Regions from separate parts of the Vibrio agarivorans genome, predicted to be linked through region 1. Evidence: predicted binding sites of a transcription regulator. Region 1 holds the regulator's gene; each other region holds the start of a gene.
The links. The regulator PurR, encoded in region 1, represses purine synthesis genes. The targets are predictions, from matches to a motif close to TNANGNAAACGTTTNCNTNA.
Positions count from the first base shown of each region.

Region 1 (3,139 bases):
GCCCTGAAATTCGCGCATTCTTGGCAGGCCTTGGTGAAAATATTCAGCTGAAAAAGCCCGTTGATAAGTTGGTGGATGCACTCAATCGCCTACAAGACCGTGAAGATGCCCAGCTTGAGCTTTCCGCAGATTTCTGTGAACTGTTTCTAAAATCAGATAAAGAAGGCGCGTTGCCTTATGCCTCTATCTATTTGGACAAATCGGGTAACCTCAACGGTAAGCCGGCTGAAGAAATGACCAAAGTCTTAGCGGCTCACAACATTCAAGTCAGCCAAGCTCTGAACGAGCCCGCAGACCACATTGCAATAGAGCTCGATTTTCTTGGTAACCTAATCATTCGCTCAAACGAATTAGAACAAGAAAAACACCTTAATAGTGCCTTGGTTGAACAAGCCGAGTTCATTCGTCAACATATCTTGAGCTGGACCCCGCAATTTAATGCACTTTGTCAGCAAAAAGACGAGTTTGGCTTCTATTCTGCCGTGAGTAGTCTATTAGTTGCATTTCTTGAGCTAGACTGTCTATATCTACTGGACGAACCATCTTAATCAAAAACGATTAAGATTGCGTCGCTAACGATAGCAGTCTAGAATACTCGGATATTTTTAAACCGCTTTCGATAAAGCGGTTTTTTATTTGGTTTTTTCCCTAGGCGACTACCGCAACACGGCTCATATTTGGTTGAAGACAACGCTGAGCAACGTGCGGTAAATAAGAAATACAATTAAGGACCACTCCTATGGCCACTATTAAAGATGTTGCGCGTCTTGCCGGTGTCTCTACTACCACTGTATCGCATGTCATCAACAAAACGCGATTTGTAGCTGAAACAACTCAAGAAAAAGTAAATAAGGCAGTAAAAGAGCTTAACTACGCTCCTAGTGCTGTCGCTCGTAGTTTGAAATGTAATACCACGCGTACCATCGGTATGCTGGTGACTCAATCTACCAATCTATTCTTCTCTGAGGTTATCGACGGCGTAGAAAGCTACTGCTACCGTCAAGGCTACACACTTATCCTTTGTAATACGGGCGGTATCTACGAGAAACAACGTGACTACATCCGCATGCTCGCTGAAAAGCGTGTTGATGGTATCTTGGTGATGTGTTCAGACCTGACTGAAGAACTGAGTGAAATGTTAAACGGCCACCCTGATATTCCTAAAGTGATCATGGATTGGGGTCCTGAAACATCACAAGCCGATAAGATTATCGATAACTCGGAAGAAGGTGGCTATCTCGCAACTAAATACCTTATCGACAATGGCCATAAAAACATCGCTTGTTTGAGCGGTCACTTCGAGAAGGCGGCTTGTAAAGAGCGAATTAACGGTTTCCGCCGCGCGATGGGTGAAGCAAAACTTAACGTTGTGGAAGACTGGATTTTAGAAGGTAATTTCGAGTGTGATACTGCGGTATTAGCGGCAGATAAAATCGCAGCGATGGATGAAAAGCCAACCGCTGTGTTCTGTTTCAATGACACCATGGCTTTAGGCCTAATGAGTCGTCTACAAGAGAATGGCATCCGTATTCCTGATGATATGTCTGTTATCGGTTATGACAACATCGAGCTTGCAGAATACTTCTCACCACCACTAACGACCGTTCACCAGCCGAAACGCCGTGTGGGTAAGAATGCATTTGAAATCCTTCTGGAGCGCATCAAAGACAAAGAGCACGATAAGCGTGTGTTTGAAATGCACCCAGAAATTGTTGAGCGTTTAACGGTACGCAACCTTAATAATTAAGCGTCTGATTTCATAACAAATTTAATAACCCTGACACTATGCATACAAATGCAAAATGTCAGGGTTATTTTTTGGAATCAACATCACACTATCGATCTTGAAGATGTGATACCTATTCCGCTTTTCATTATGCTCTCTTAAAGCCACGCACAGGGCAAACCATCTGAGAAGGTGGGACGCAAAGCCTCCGGCCTTAACCAGTCATTTTATTCATGTTTATGATATAATTATGGAAAGGTAGCGGGGTTGCCGATGGTAAAACTACACTAGCATAACCTTTCTATGACATAAGTTTGTGTTGTTTTTGCTATTCTCTCGGGCCTGAATTTGGTGGCGTGAATGTTTCTTCACCGAGATTACAAAGCATGGATAAACCGATATTAAAAGACTCGATGCGCTTATTCGAGCAACTTGGCAGTGTCAAGTCCCGATCAATGTTTGGCGGCTTTGGCATATTCGTCAATGACACCATGTTTGCATTGGTTGTCAAAAACAAACTGCATGTGCGTAAATGTGCTGCGTTGGATTCTGCTATTTCAGAACATAAACTGGAACCTTACGTCTATGAAAAGCGTGGTTTCCCCGTTGTCACTAAGTATTTTCAACTGCCAGACACCTGGGTCAATGAACAGAATCAACTGCTAAAGGTTGCTCAAGTTGCACTTAAAGCCGCAACTGAAGACAAGATAAAGCAAGAGACAACCAAGCCACAACGCTTGAAAGATCTGCCAAATCTTCGCCTAGCGACCGAGCGAATGTTGAAAAAAGCAGGAATCGAGACTGTCACCCAACTTGAAGAAGCGGGGGCGGTGCGCGCTTATCAAGCCATTCAAGAATCCCACACGACGCCTGTTAGCTTAGAGCTGCTCTACTCTCTTGAAGGGGCAATTCGTGGCACTCACTGGACAGTGATTCCACAGACACAACGTGAAAGCCTAGCGAATCAAATAAACTAGCCAATCGGATTTTATAAAATAAACAAAGTCAGCTAATTGCTGACTTTGTTTATTTTGATTGAAAGAAATTTAACACCTATCCTGTCTCTATACGTAAGTGATTCATCATCTTAAATCAGCGACAGGAGTCAACGTGATGAGCAAACTCTTAAACCCCAAAGTCATTATTGGCTTAGTGCTCGTAACAATCATCATCATATTGGCGACTCAATTTGGTCAATATCTCACATTAGAAAACGCCAAAGCGCAACAAGCTGCCCTTCGTGGTTTCATTGATGAAAACTTTCTTACTGCCGCAGCAATCTATTTCTTTGCCTATGTCGGAATAACCGCCTTCTCTGTTCCTGGCGCTGCCGTAGTGACCTTATTGGGTGCAGCGCTATTCGGCTTTTGGACGAGCTTACTACTGGTCTCTTTTGCCAGTACTATTGGCGCA
Region 1 covers NZ_JAUFQF010000001.1:35,397-38,535, reverse strand. The annotation lists gene torD (molecular chaperone TorD) at 1-548, shown strand, start outside; gene purR (HTH-type transcriptional repressor PurR) at 740-1,747, shown strand; cyclic di-GMP riboswitch class I at 1,891-2,001, shown strand; gene QWZ05_RS00190 (TfoX/Sxy family DNA transformation protein) at 2,113-2,703, shown strand; gene QWZ05_RS00185 (TVP38/TMEM64 family protein) at 2,840-3,139, shown strand, end outside.

Region 2 (3,139 bases), on a different contig from region 1:
TACTGTGAGGTTAAACGCTCTTCCGCGGAGCCTGCTTCTGGGTGATAAGCATACTCCCACCGAGCCAATGGAGGCATCGACATTAAAATCGATTCTGTTCTTCCGCCACTTTGCAGCCCAAACAGCGTACCTCGGTCATAAACTAAATTAAACTCGACGTAACGCCCACGACGATAGAGCTGGAACTCTCTCTCACGTTCGGCGTATATGTGATTCTTTCGGCGCTCAACAATCGGGAGATAAGCCTGACAATACCCTTCCCCTACGGCTCTCATATAAGAAAAGCAACGTTCAAACTCCCACTGGTTGAGATCATCAAAGAAGAGACCACCCACACCGCGTGTCTCTTCTCTATGAGGCAAGTAAAAGTACTCATCACACCAAGTTTTATGCTGCTCATAAATATCATCACCAAAAGGTGCGCATATTGATTGCGCTGTCTGATGCCAATGAACACAATCTTCATCAAATGGATAGAATGGCGTTAAGTCAAAACCACCACCAAACCACCAAATTGGTGCTTCACCCTCTTTCTCTGCAATAAAGAAGCGCACATTAGCGTGCGACGTTGGTACATATGGGTTATTCGGGTGCATAACTAATGATACGCCCATCGCTTCAAATCGACGACCAGCGAGTTCTGGGCGATGAGCGGTTGCGGACGCAGGCATTTGCGCGCCAGTCACATGAGAGAAGTTCACGCCACCTTGCTCAAACACGCCGCCATTTTTCATCACTCGGCTTCGACCACCCCCACCAAGTTTGTGGTCTTGCTCTCGAGTCCAAGCATCTTCAACAAACTTACCACTGCCGTCAGCGAGCTCAAGTTGCTGACATATATCATCCTGCAACGATAACAAAAACGTTTTAACCGCCTCTTTATCTACCACGACCTGTTCCTTATTTATCTGTCGTTCTCTTTAACATTGGCAAAATTAACCTTGGCGAAAAACCTGCCCAGTCTTCGCGTCACGAATTTCACTCGGGTTTTCGCGACCACCAGTTTGCCCCTCAACGAGGGTGACGTCTTGGCTACCCAGTTGCTGTTCAACTTCTTGAAATGTTTTGCAAGGAGGTTGCCCTGTCAAGTTAGCACTCGTTGATGTGATTGGCTTACCAAAGGTTAGACATAACTGCTGCACCAGAGGGTGATCTGTCACTCTTACAGCCACCGAGTCAAACTGACCTGAAACCCAATCGGTGACTTTATCGCTCGCTGGAACAACCCACGTCACTGGCCCTGGCCACGTCGCTTGCATGGTTTCCAATTGCTGAGCGGTAAGTTGTGACAAGTCAATATAGTCTTCTAATTGAGCAAAATTAGCCGCAATTAAAATCAACCCCTTTTCAACAGGGCGTTGCTTGATGTTCAATAACTTCTGAATCGCTTGCGCATTATCAGGATCACAACCAACACCAAAAACCCCTTCAGTTGGGTAAGCGATGACTTCTCCTTGGTTTAAGGCTTCAATTGCCAGTGCGAAATTGTCCACGTTATGTCTCCCTAAATTCGATATTGCGCATTAGAACAGAGACTTTGCTATGACTCGTCTTATAGTGCAAATACTATTCTTGTTAAACAACTTGCGCAAACGTTTGCTTGGGGCGTAAATACTCGTATAATGCGCTCAAAATCTACTTTACCACCTCAATTTGTGATTATTTAGGAGCAAGAGATGAAAGTCGGCATCATCATGGGTTCAAAATCAGACTGGCCAACAATGAAACTAGCAGCAGATATGCTTGATCAGTTTGGCGTGCCTTACGAAACCAAAGTAGTTTCAGCTCACCGTACTCCTCAGCTACTCGCTGACTACGCGAACAGTGCGAAAGAGCGTGGTATTAAAGTTATTATCGCTGGTGCTGGCGGTGCAGCACATCTTCCGGGCATGGCTGCCGCATTTACCAGCGTTCCTGTATTAGGTGTTCCTGTACAATCTCGCGCACTCAAAGGTATGGACTCTCTACTTTCTATTGTTCAAATGCCAAAGGGGATTGCCGTTGGTACGCTAGCTATTGGTGAAGCTGGCGCTGCAAATGCGGGGATCCTAGCTGCACAAATCATCGGTACTCACGATGAAGAAGTGATGGCAAAAGTGGAAGCTTTCCGTACAGAGCAAACTGAGACGGTATTAGCTAACCCAAACCCTGCAGAGGATTAATCGATGCAAGTGCTTGTTCTTGGAGCTGGCCAACTTGCACGCATGATGTCGCTTGCGGGTGCACCACTCAACATTCAAATCACTGCTTTTGATGTGGGCAGCGAGAATATCGTTCATCCACTGACCCAAACGGTGGTTGGTCACGGCCTTGAGAATGCGATTAAGCAGGCCGATGTCATTACTGCCGAGTTTGAGCATATTCCACATGATGTCCTCGATATCTGTGAACGCAGCGGTAAGTTTCTTCCAACGACAGATGCGATTAAAGCCGGTGGCGATCGACGTATTGAAAAGGCATTACTTGATAATGCCGGCGTCAAAAACGCAAAATATGCCGTAATCAACACACGTGACGACTTTACTCGTGCCATTGAACACGTCGGTTTGCCTATGGTGCTCAAGAGCGCATTAGGTGGATATGACGGTAAAGGGCAATGGCGCTTGAAGTCTGAAGACCAGGTTGAAGCGATTTGGACTGAAATGGAAGCGTGTATTGCTGCAACCAGTACACAAGCTATTGTGGCGGAGGAATTTGTTCCCTTTGACCGTGAAGTCTCTCTTGTGGGTGCTCGCGGTAAAGAGGGTCAAGTTGAGGTCTACCCTCTTGCTGAGAATGTACATACTGACGGTGTACTCTCTCTCTCAACAGCAATTGAAGATCCTCAACTGCAAGATCAAGCTAAAGCCATGTTTACTGCCGTTGCAAACAGCCTAGACTACGTCGGTGTGCTTGCTCTTGAGTTCTTTGACGTAAATGGTCAATTGCTTGTGAATGAAATTGCCCCACGCGTGCATAACTCGGGTCACTGGACACAGCAAGGTGCCGTGACTTGTCAGTTTGAGAACCATTTGCGTGCCGTCTGCGGTATGCCATTGGGTAGCACCAAACTCATTCGTAAAACATCTATGATCAACATTTTGGGTGAAGACACTCTGCCTCAATCGCTACTCGCAATGGAAGGTTGCCACATTCACTG
Region 2 covers NZ_JAUFQF010000004.1:867,332-870,470, forward strand. The annotation lists gene hemF (oxygen-dependent coproporphyrinogen oxidase) at 1-890, opposite strand, end outside; gene tsaC (L-threonylcarbamoyladenylate synthase type 1 TsaC) at 936-1,493, opposite strand; gene purE (5-(carboxyamino)imidazole ribonucleotide mutase) at 1,677-2,162, shown strand; gene QWZ05_RS12495 (5-(carboxyamino)imidazole ribonucleotide synthase) at 2,166-3,139, shown strand, end outside.
Region 2: a site for PurR is predicted at 1,585-1,604, ahead of purE (5-(carboxyamino)imidazole ribonucleotide mutase). Genes of this name have one in related genera too.

Region 3 (3,139 bases), on a different contig from region 1:
GGGTTTGTTGAGCATGAAATAGCTTTGCTACAAAGCAAAGTCATGCAAATTTTGCACGAACCTGCCTCCGTAGCCGACAAAGCTGAAGCCCTTGTGGGGTTAATTCTCATGGCGCATGAAAACTCCAGCGCTCAAGTTATCGAAACACTTGAAGAGCTCGAAGACGAACCAACATTTTCCTAGCACCAACCTTTCTTCGCATGCCCCGGCGGACAGAAATCTCCGTCGGATCGATCCCCATCTTTTGTACTCACTTTCACTTCAACATCTTTTACTTCACCTTCGACACGTGTCAGTTGGCACGCCGTCAATGAACTCACAACAAACATCATTGCAACTAAAACCTTCATAAACCACCTCAATGCCGCATTCTTGCACTTTGCTCATACATAAGTTTAGTTGCCTTAACCAAAACACAGACGTCTTTCTGTCCTAGCGAGTTTTGAGGAAACACTCTTACTATGGTGATTTCCGCTTCAACATTCGTACATTATTTCAACATTTTCACTCTAAACGCTTGATCTCCAGAAAAAACAGTAATACTGTATAGGCATACAGTATGTATATGGAGACAGTAAATATGTATCACTTCGAATCACACATGCACCATTCTACTTCTGGTTTTCAATCCAATAGTTCAGCAGGCATCCCTCAATGTGTCTTCACTCAACTGTCTCATGCATCACACTCTCGTCAGTGGATTTTCTTTACCGCCCAATGCCCTCGTCCAACTTACGGTGAATGCCTACACTACTCGGTCGATGTGGATAAAGTCATGCAACTCAAACCTTCTCATCAGTACAGTGAGTTAGAGGTCGTGACACGCGTTCTTCAAGCGCGTAATGCCAGTGCTATCGTTACTTCCGGTCAATTTTCTGCTGTAGAGAGGCATTGCCTAGAGTCACTGGCCAAAGAACAAGGTTGCCAAGTTGTCTTTCTAAATGATTCAGTCGCGGCTTCCAACCACTTTGACCGTATTCACTAATTAAGCTTATTCATACCAAAACACAGCGTTTGCTCGTTGCTTATTTTCGTTAACAGAGACTCAAGGCATGCTGTTGAACAACAATGAAGCAAACGTTTGCTTTTTCACTGGAACATCGCTTTCGTTCTGGTATTATTCCTTCCGTTGTACCTATCCTTGGAGCCTTCAGGGATATTTTATTAACCGACTATCCCGCTATCGCTGGATAAATACACGATAGGAATGCCTAGATGAGCCTCGCTGATCAAGTTCTAGCCGTAAATGATGATCTTCCAATCCGCACAGATAAGCCTGTTCACAGTGGTAAAGTCCGCTCTGTTTATTGGCTAACAGAAGAAGACAGCCGTCGCCTGATTAAAGAGAAAGGCTACGATGTCGCTGAAGATGCCCCACTGGCTATCATGGTGATCAGTGACCGAATTTCTGCCTTTGATTGTATCTGGCGTGGTGAAGGTGGCTTGAAAGGTGTTCCGGGTAAAGGCGCTGCACTCAATGCAATCTCTAACCACTGGTTCAAACTGTTCAAAGATAATGGTCTTGCAGATAGCCACATCTTAGATATTCCTCACCCATTCGTTTGGATTGTGCAAAAAGCCAAACCTGTGATGATTGAAGCGATTTGCCGCCAATACATTACCGGCTCAATGTGGCGTGCCTACGACAAAGGTGAACGTGAATTTTGCGGTATTGAACTTCCTGAAGGTCTAGAGAAAGATAAAAAACTTCCAGAGCTGTTAATGACACCATCAACTAAGGGCATTCTAAAAGGTATCCCTGGCGTACCAGAAGCTGATGATGTGAACATTACTCGCAACAACATTGTCGACAACTACTCTGCATTCAACTTTTCAAATGCCGAAGATATTGCACTGTATGAAAAACTGTTAAAAGAAGGCTTTGGTGTCATTAGCGATGCACTAGAAAAAGTCGGTCAGACTTTCGTAGATACAAAATTTGAGTTTGGTTACGTAACGGATTCAAAAGGTGTAGAAAAATTGATCTATATGGATGAAGTCGGTACTCCAGATTCTTCACGTATTTGGGACACAAAAGAGTATCTAGCAGGTAACATCGTAGAAAACTCAAAAGAGGGCTTCCGTCAGTTCCTTCTTAACCACTTCCCTGACCCTGATGTTCTTCTTAATAAAGAGCGCATGCCTGAGCGTGATGTACTCGCGCGTGATAACGAGCTTCCAGTCGACGCGTTGATGGATATTTCTCGCACTTATACTGGTATTGCAGAGAAAATTACAGGTAAAGCAATCACTCTGAGCGAAAACCCAAAACAAGAGATCATTGATGTTCTTGATAAAGAATACGGGTTGATTGCCAAGTAACCGTTATTAGCACTTATCATCTTCTATCAAGCCAGCACTGCTGGCTTTTTTCTATTTAGTTATGCGCGATTAATAGTTTGCATAATCCAGGAACTCTCTTCACAATACGCACCCTTTGATTTCATAGAGTATGCTTAAGTCTGCATCTCTCTTCTATTACGAGCACCGTATATGAGTTTCACTTCCCTAGGTCTATCCGTTCCACTTTTAAAAGCGATTGACGAACAAGGTTATACCGAGCCATCGCCAATCCAAGCGCAAGCGATCCCTGCGGTTATCACAGGTAAAGATGTGATGGCAGCTGCGCAAACCGGAACTGGTAAGACTGCGGGTTTTGTGCTGCCAATTTTGCAGCGACTGTCTAACGGTCAACGTGTGCGTAGTAACCATGTTCGTGCGTTGATATTAACTCCGACTCGTGAACTGGCCGCTCAGGTTCAAGAAAACGCCTTTAAGTACAGCCGCTATACTGACCTTAAATCTACGGTAGTTTTTGGTGGGGTTAAGATTAACCCGCAGATGATGGCACTTAGAAACGGTGTCGATGTCTTAGTCGCAACGCCAGGTCGTCTACTCGACCTTTATCAACAAAATGCGATTAAGTTTGAACAGCTTGAAGTGTTAGTTCTTGATGAAGCGGATCGTATGCTCGATATGGGGTTTATTCGTGATATCAAAAAGATTCTCGCTTTGTTACCTAAACAACGTCAGAACCTACTGTTTTCTGCGACTTTTTCTGACGAAATCCGCGCGCTTGCCAAAGAGCTTGTCAATGACCCTGTTGAAATTTCTGTTAGCCCAAGAAACACCACGGCAG
Region 3 covers NZ_JAUFQF010000004.1:2,183,442-2,186,580, reverse strand. The annotation lists gene QWZ05_RS18615 (VC1380 family protein) at 1-183, shown strand, start outside; gene QWZ05_RS18610 (hypothetical protein) at 180-350, opposite strand; gene QWZ05_RS18605 (hypothetical protein) at 581-985, shown strand; gene QWZ05_RS18600 (phosphoribosylaminoimidazolesuccinocarboxamide synthase) at 1,216-2,322, shown strand; gene QWZ05_RS18595 (DEAD/DEAH box helicase) at 2,494-3,139, shown strand, end outside.
Region 3: a site for PurR is predicted at 1,070-1,089, ahead of QWZ05_RS18600 (phosphoribosylaminoimidazolesuccinocarboxamide synthase). Genes of this name have one in related genera too.

Region 4 (3,139 bases), 520 kb from region 1:
GAAATTTAGCTATGCAAACCCTACACAAATTCACTTCGGGCAAGGTCAGATTTCCGCGATAGCACAATCCATCCCACAAGACCGTCATGTTTTAGTGATCTACGGGGGTGGTTCAATCAAGCGCAATGGCGTTTACGATCAAATCGAAACCGCACTGGCTGATCACCGTTGGACAGAGTTTTCAGGTGTCGAGCCAAACCCGACTAAAGAAACGCTAGACAAAGCCGTAGCGAAAATAAAACAAGAAGGTATCGACTACATCCTTGCTGTTGGTGGTGGTTCGGTTATCGATGGTTCTAAGTATGTTGCGGCTGCTGCACTTTATGACGGAGACGGTTGGGATATTTTGATTGGCAAGTATGTGGTGGATAAGGCGTTGCCGCTCGGCGCTATTCTAACACTGCCTGCTACGGGGTCTGAATCGAACTCTGGAGCTGTCATTACTAAAGCAGAAACACAAGACAAACTCCCGTTCTTGAGTCCTTTTGTTCAACCAAAATTCGCCGTGCTTGACCCAGATACAATGAAGACGCTTCCTGAACGTCAATTGATCAACGGTGTTGTTGACGCTTGGGTTCATGTTTGTGAGCAGTACTTAACGACGTCTACAGATGCTTGGGTGCAAGAAGGTTATGCCGAAGCCCTACTTCGCAATCTAAAACGTTTGGGTGAAGGCTATGCCGATCGTGACAGCGATGAATGGCGTGCCAACCTAATGTGGACAGCAAACCAAGCGTTGAATGGTCTAATTGGTAGTGGTGTTCCACAAGATTGGGCAACTCACATGATTGGTCATGAGTTTACCGCATTATGGGGTGTAGACCATGCTCGCTCGTTAGCGATCGTACAACCGTCGCTGCTACGAAACCAGATAGAAACAAAACGTAGCAAGCTAGAGCAAATGGGTAAAAATGTATTTGGCCTTACTGACTCTGCAGACTTGGCGGAACGCACAATCGATTCGATTGAACTGTTCTACCACCACCTAGAAGTTGCGACTGTCTTTAAAGAGCATGGCGCAACAAAAGTCGCTGCCGTCGATAAAGTCTTGTCTCAACTTGAGCATCACGGCATGGTGGCTCTCGGTGAAAACCAAGCAATCTCACTAGAAACCAGTAAAGAAATCCTCGAGCAAGCGATTGCTTAGTTTTTCTTATTGATTAATGATTCAACAGCGCACCCTTATGGGTGCGTTTTTGTTTACAAATAACCAACAATGATTTGCTTTACATCACGAAAAATCCTCGTATTATGCTCACGCAAACGTTTTCCTTGGTCAAAATCGCTAGTAAAAGAGATATTATGCTGCCAGATATTGAGATTTGTCGTCAGACAGAACTGTTGTCAATTAACCAAGTTGCTAAAGAGTTTGGATTGCTCGAAGATGAGTTCCAATCACTTGGTAAACACAAAGCTAAAGTGTCACTCGCAAGCCTTAAACGGACTCAAGGCAATAAAACAGGGAAACTGATCTTCGTCACCGCTATCACACCAACTCCACTGGGTGAAGGTAAAACAGTGACAACCATTGGTTTGTCTCAAGGTCTAAAAAAGATAGGCCTGAACGCAGCAGCTTGTATCCGCCAGCCTTCAATGGGGCCAGTATTTGGCGTCAAAGGCGGTGCTGCCGGTGGTGGTTTCTCTCAGGTAGCACCAATGGAAGAGTTAAACCTGCACCTGACAGGTGATATTCACTCGGTAACAGCGGCACACAACCTCGCTTCTGCAGCGATTGATGCACGTATCTACCATGAGCAACGTCAAGGTTACGATGCCTTTGAGCAACGTACTGGCTTGAAAGCACTGAAAATCGACCCTAAGAACGTCGTTTGGAAGCGTGTGATTGACCACAATGACCGAGCTCTACGCATGATCACTGTCGGTAAAAACGAACACAACAAAACCATTAACGGCTTCGAGCGCGAAGATGGGTTTGATATTTCTGCTGCTTCTGAATTGATGGCGATTCTTGCACTTGCCGAAGACTTACAAGATCTGCGCAAGCGTATCGGCCGCATCGTTGTCGCGTACAACCTTGAAGGTGAACCTGTAACGGCTGAAGAGCTTGATGTGGCTGGCGCCATGACGGTTAGCATGAAAGATGCGATTGAACCAACGTTAATGCAAACACTAGAAGGCGTGCCTACCTTAATTCATGCGGGTCCATTTGCAAACATCGCTCACGGTAACTCTTCTATTATTGCCGATCGAGTTGCAACACACCTAGCAGATTACACGGTGACAGAAGGTGGTTTTGGTTCAGATATGGGCTTTGAAAAAGCTTGTAACATCAAAGCGCAAGCCTCTAAGCAAGCACCTGACTGTGCCGTTATCGTTGCAACTCTGCGTGGTTTGAAAGCGAACTCGGGACTATACGATCTAAAACCAGGTCAGCCGATCCCAGAATCTATGTTCGATGCAGACCAAAAAGCATTAGAAGCGGGCTTTGAGAACCTGAAATGGCACATCAATAACGTGAGCAAGTATGGCGTCCCTGCTGTTGTTGCCATCAACCGCTTCCCGCAAGACTCACAACAAGAACTAGATACGCTAAAAACAATGATTGAAGCATTGTCAATGGATGTTGAAGTTGCTATCAGTGAAGCCTTCGGTAAAGGTGGTGACGGTGCCGTTGAACTAGCAAACAAGGTCGTTGCTCAGTGTGATAAAGAGTCGAGCTTTACCCCACTGTACTCGGTTGAAGATTCGTTAGAGTCTAAACTATCGACTATTGCAGAAGTGGGTTATGGCGGCAGTATTGTGATGAGCTACAAAGCACAACAACAACTCACTGCATTGAAGAAGCATGGTTTTGACAATATGGCTGTCTGTTTCGCTAAAACACCAATGTCAATCACAACTGATGGCTCAGTGAAAGGCGCTCCTAAAGGTTTTGATGTGCCAATTCGAGAACTGAAGCTGTGCGCGGGCGCTGGTTTTATCTACGCACTTAGTGGCAGCGTGATGACAATGCCTGGTTTACCTGATAAGCCTGCGTTTATGAATTTAGACATCGATGAAGATGGCAATATTGTTGGCTTAAGCTAATCAAACTCCCCTGTTTTACTAGGCTCGGTTAATACCCGGGCCTTTTTTGTATCTTAAATCGGAGCGATTCGTATCAAAATTGGTGAAAGTT
Region 4 covers NZ_JAUFQF010000001.1:557,924-561,062, reverse strand. The annotation lists gene QWZ05_RS02330 (iron-containing alcohol dehydrogenase) at 1-1,147, shown strand, start outside; gene QWZ05_RS02325 (formate--tetrahydrofolate ligase) at 1,303-3,048, shown strand.
Region 4: a site for PurR is predicted at 1,256-1,275, ahead of QWZ05_RS02325 (formate--tetrahydrofolate ligase). Genes of this name have one in related genera too.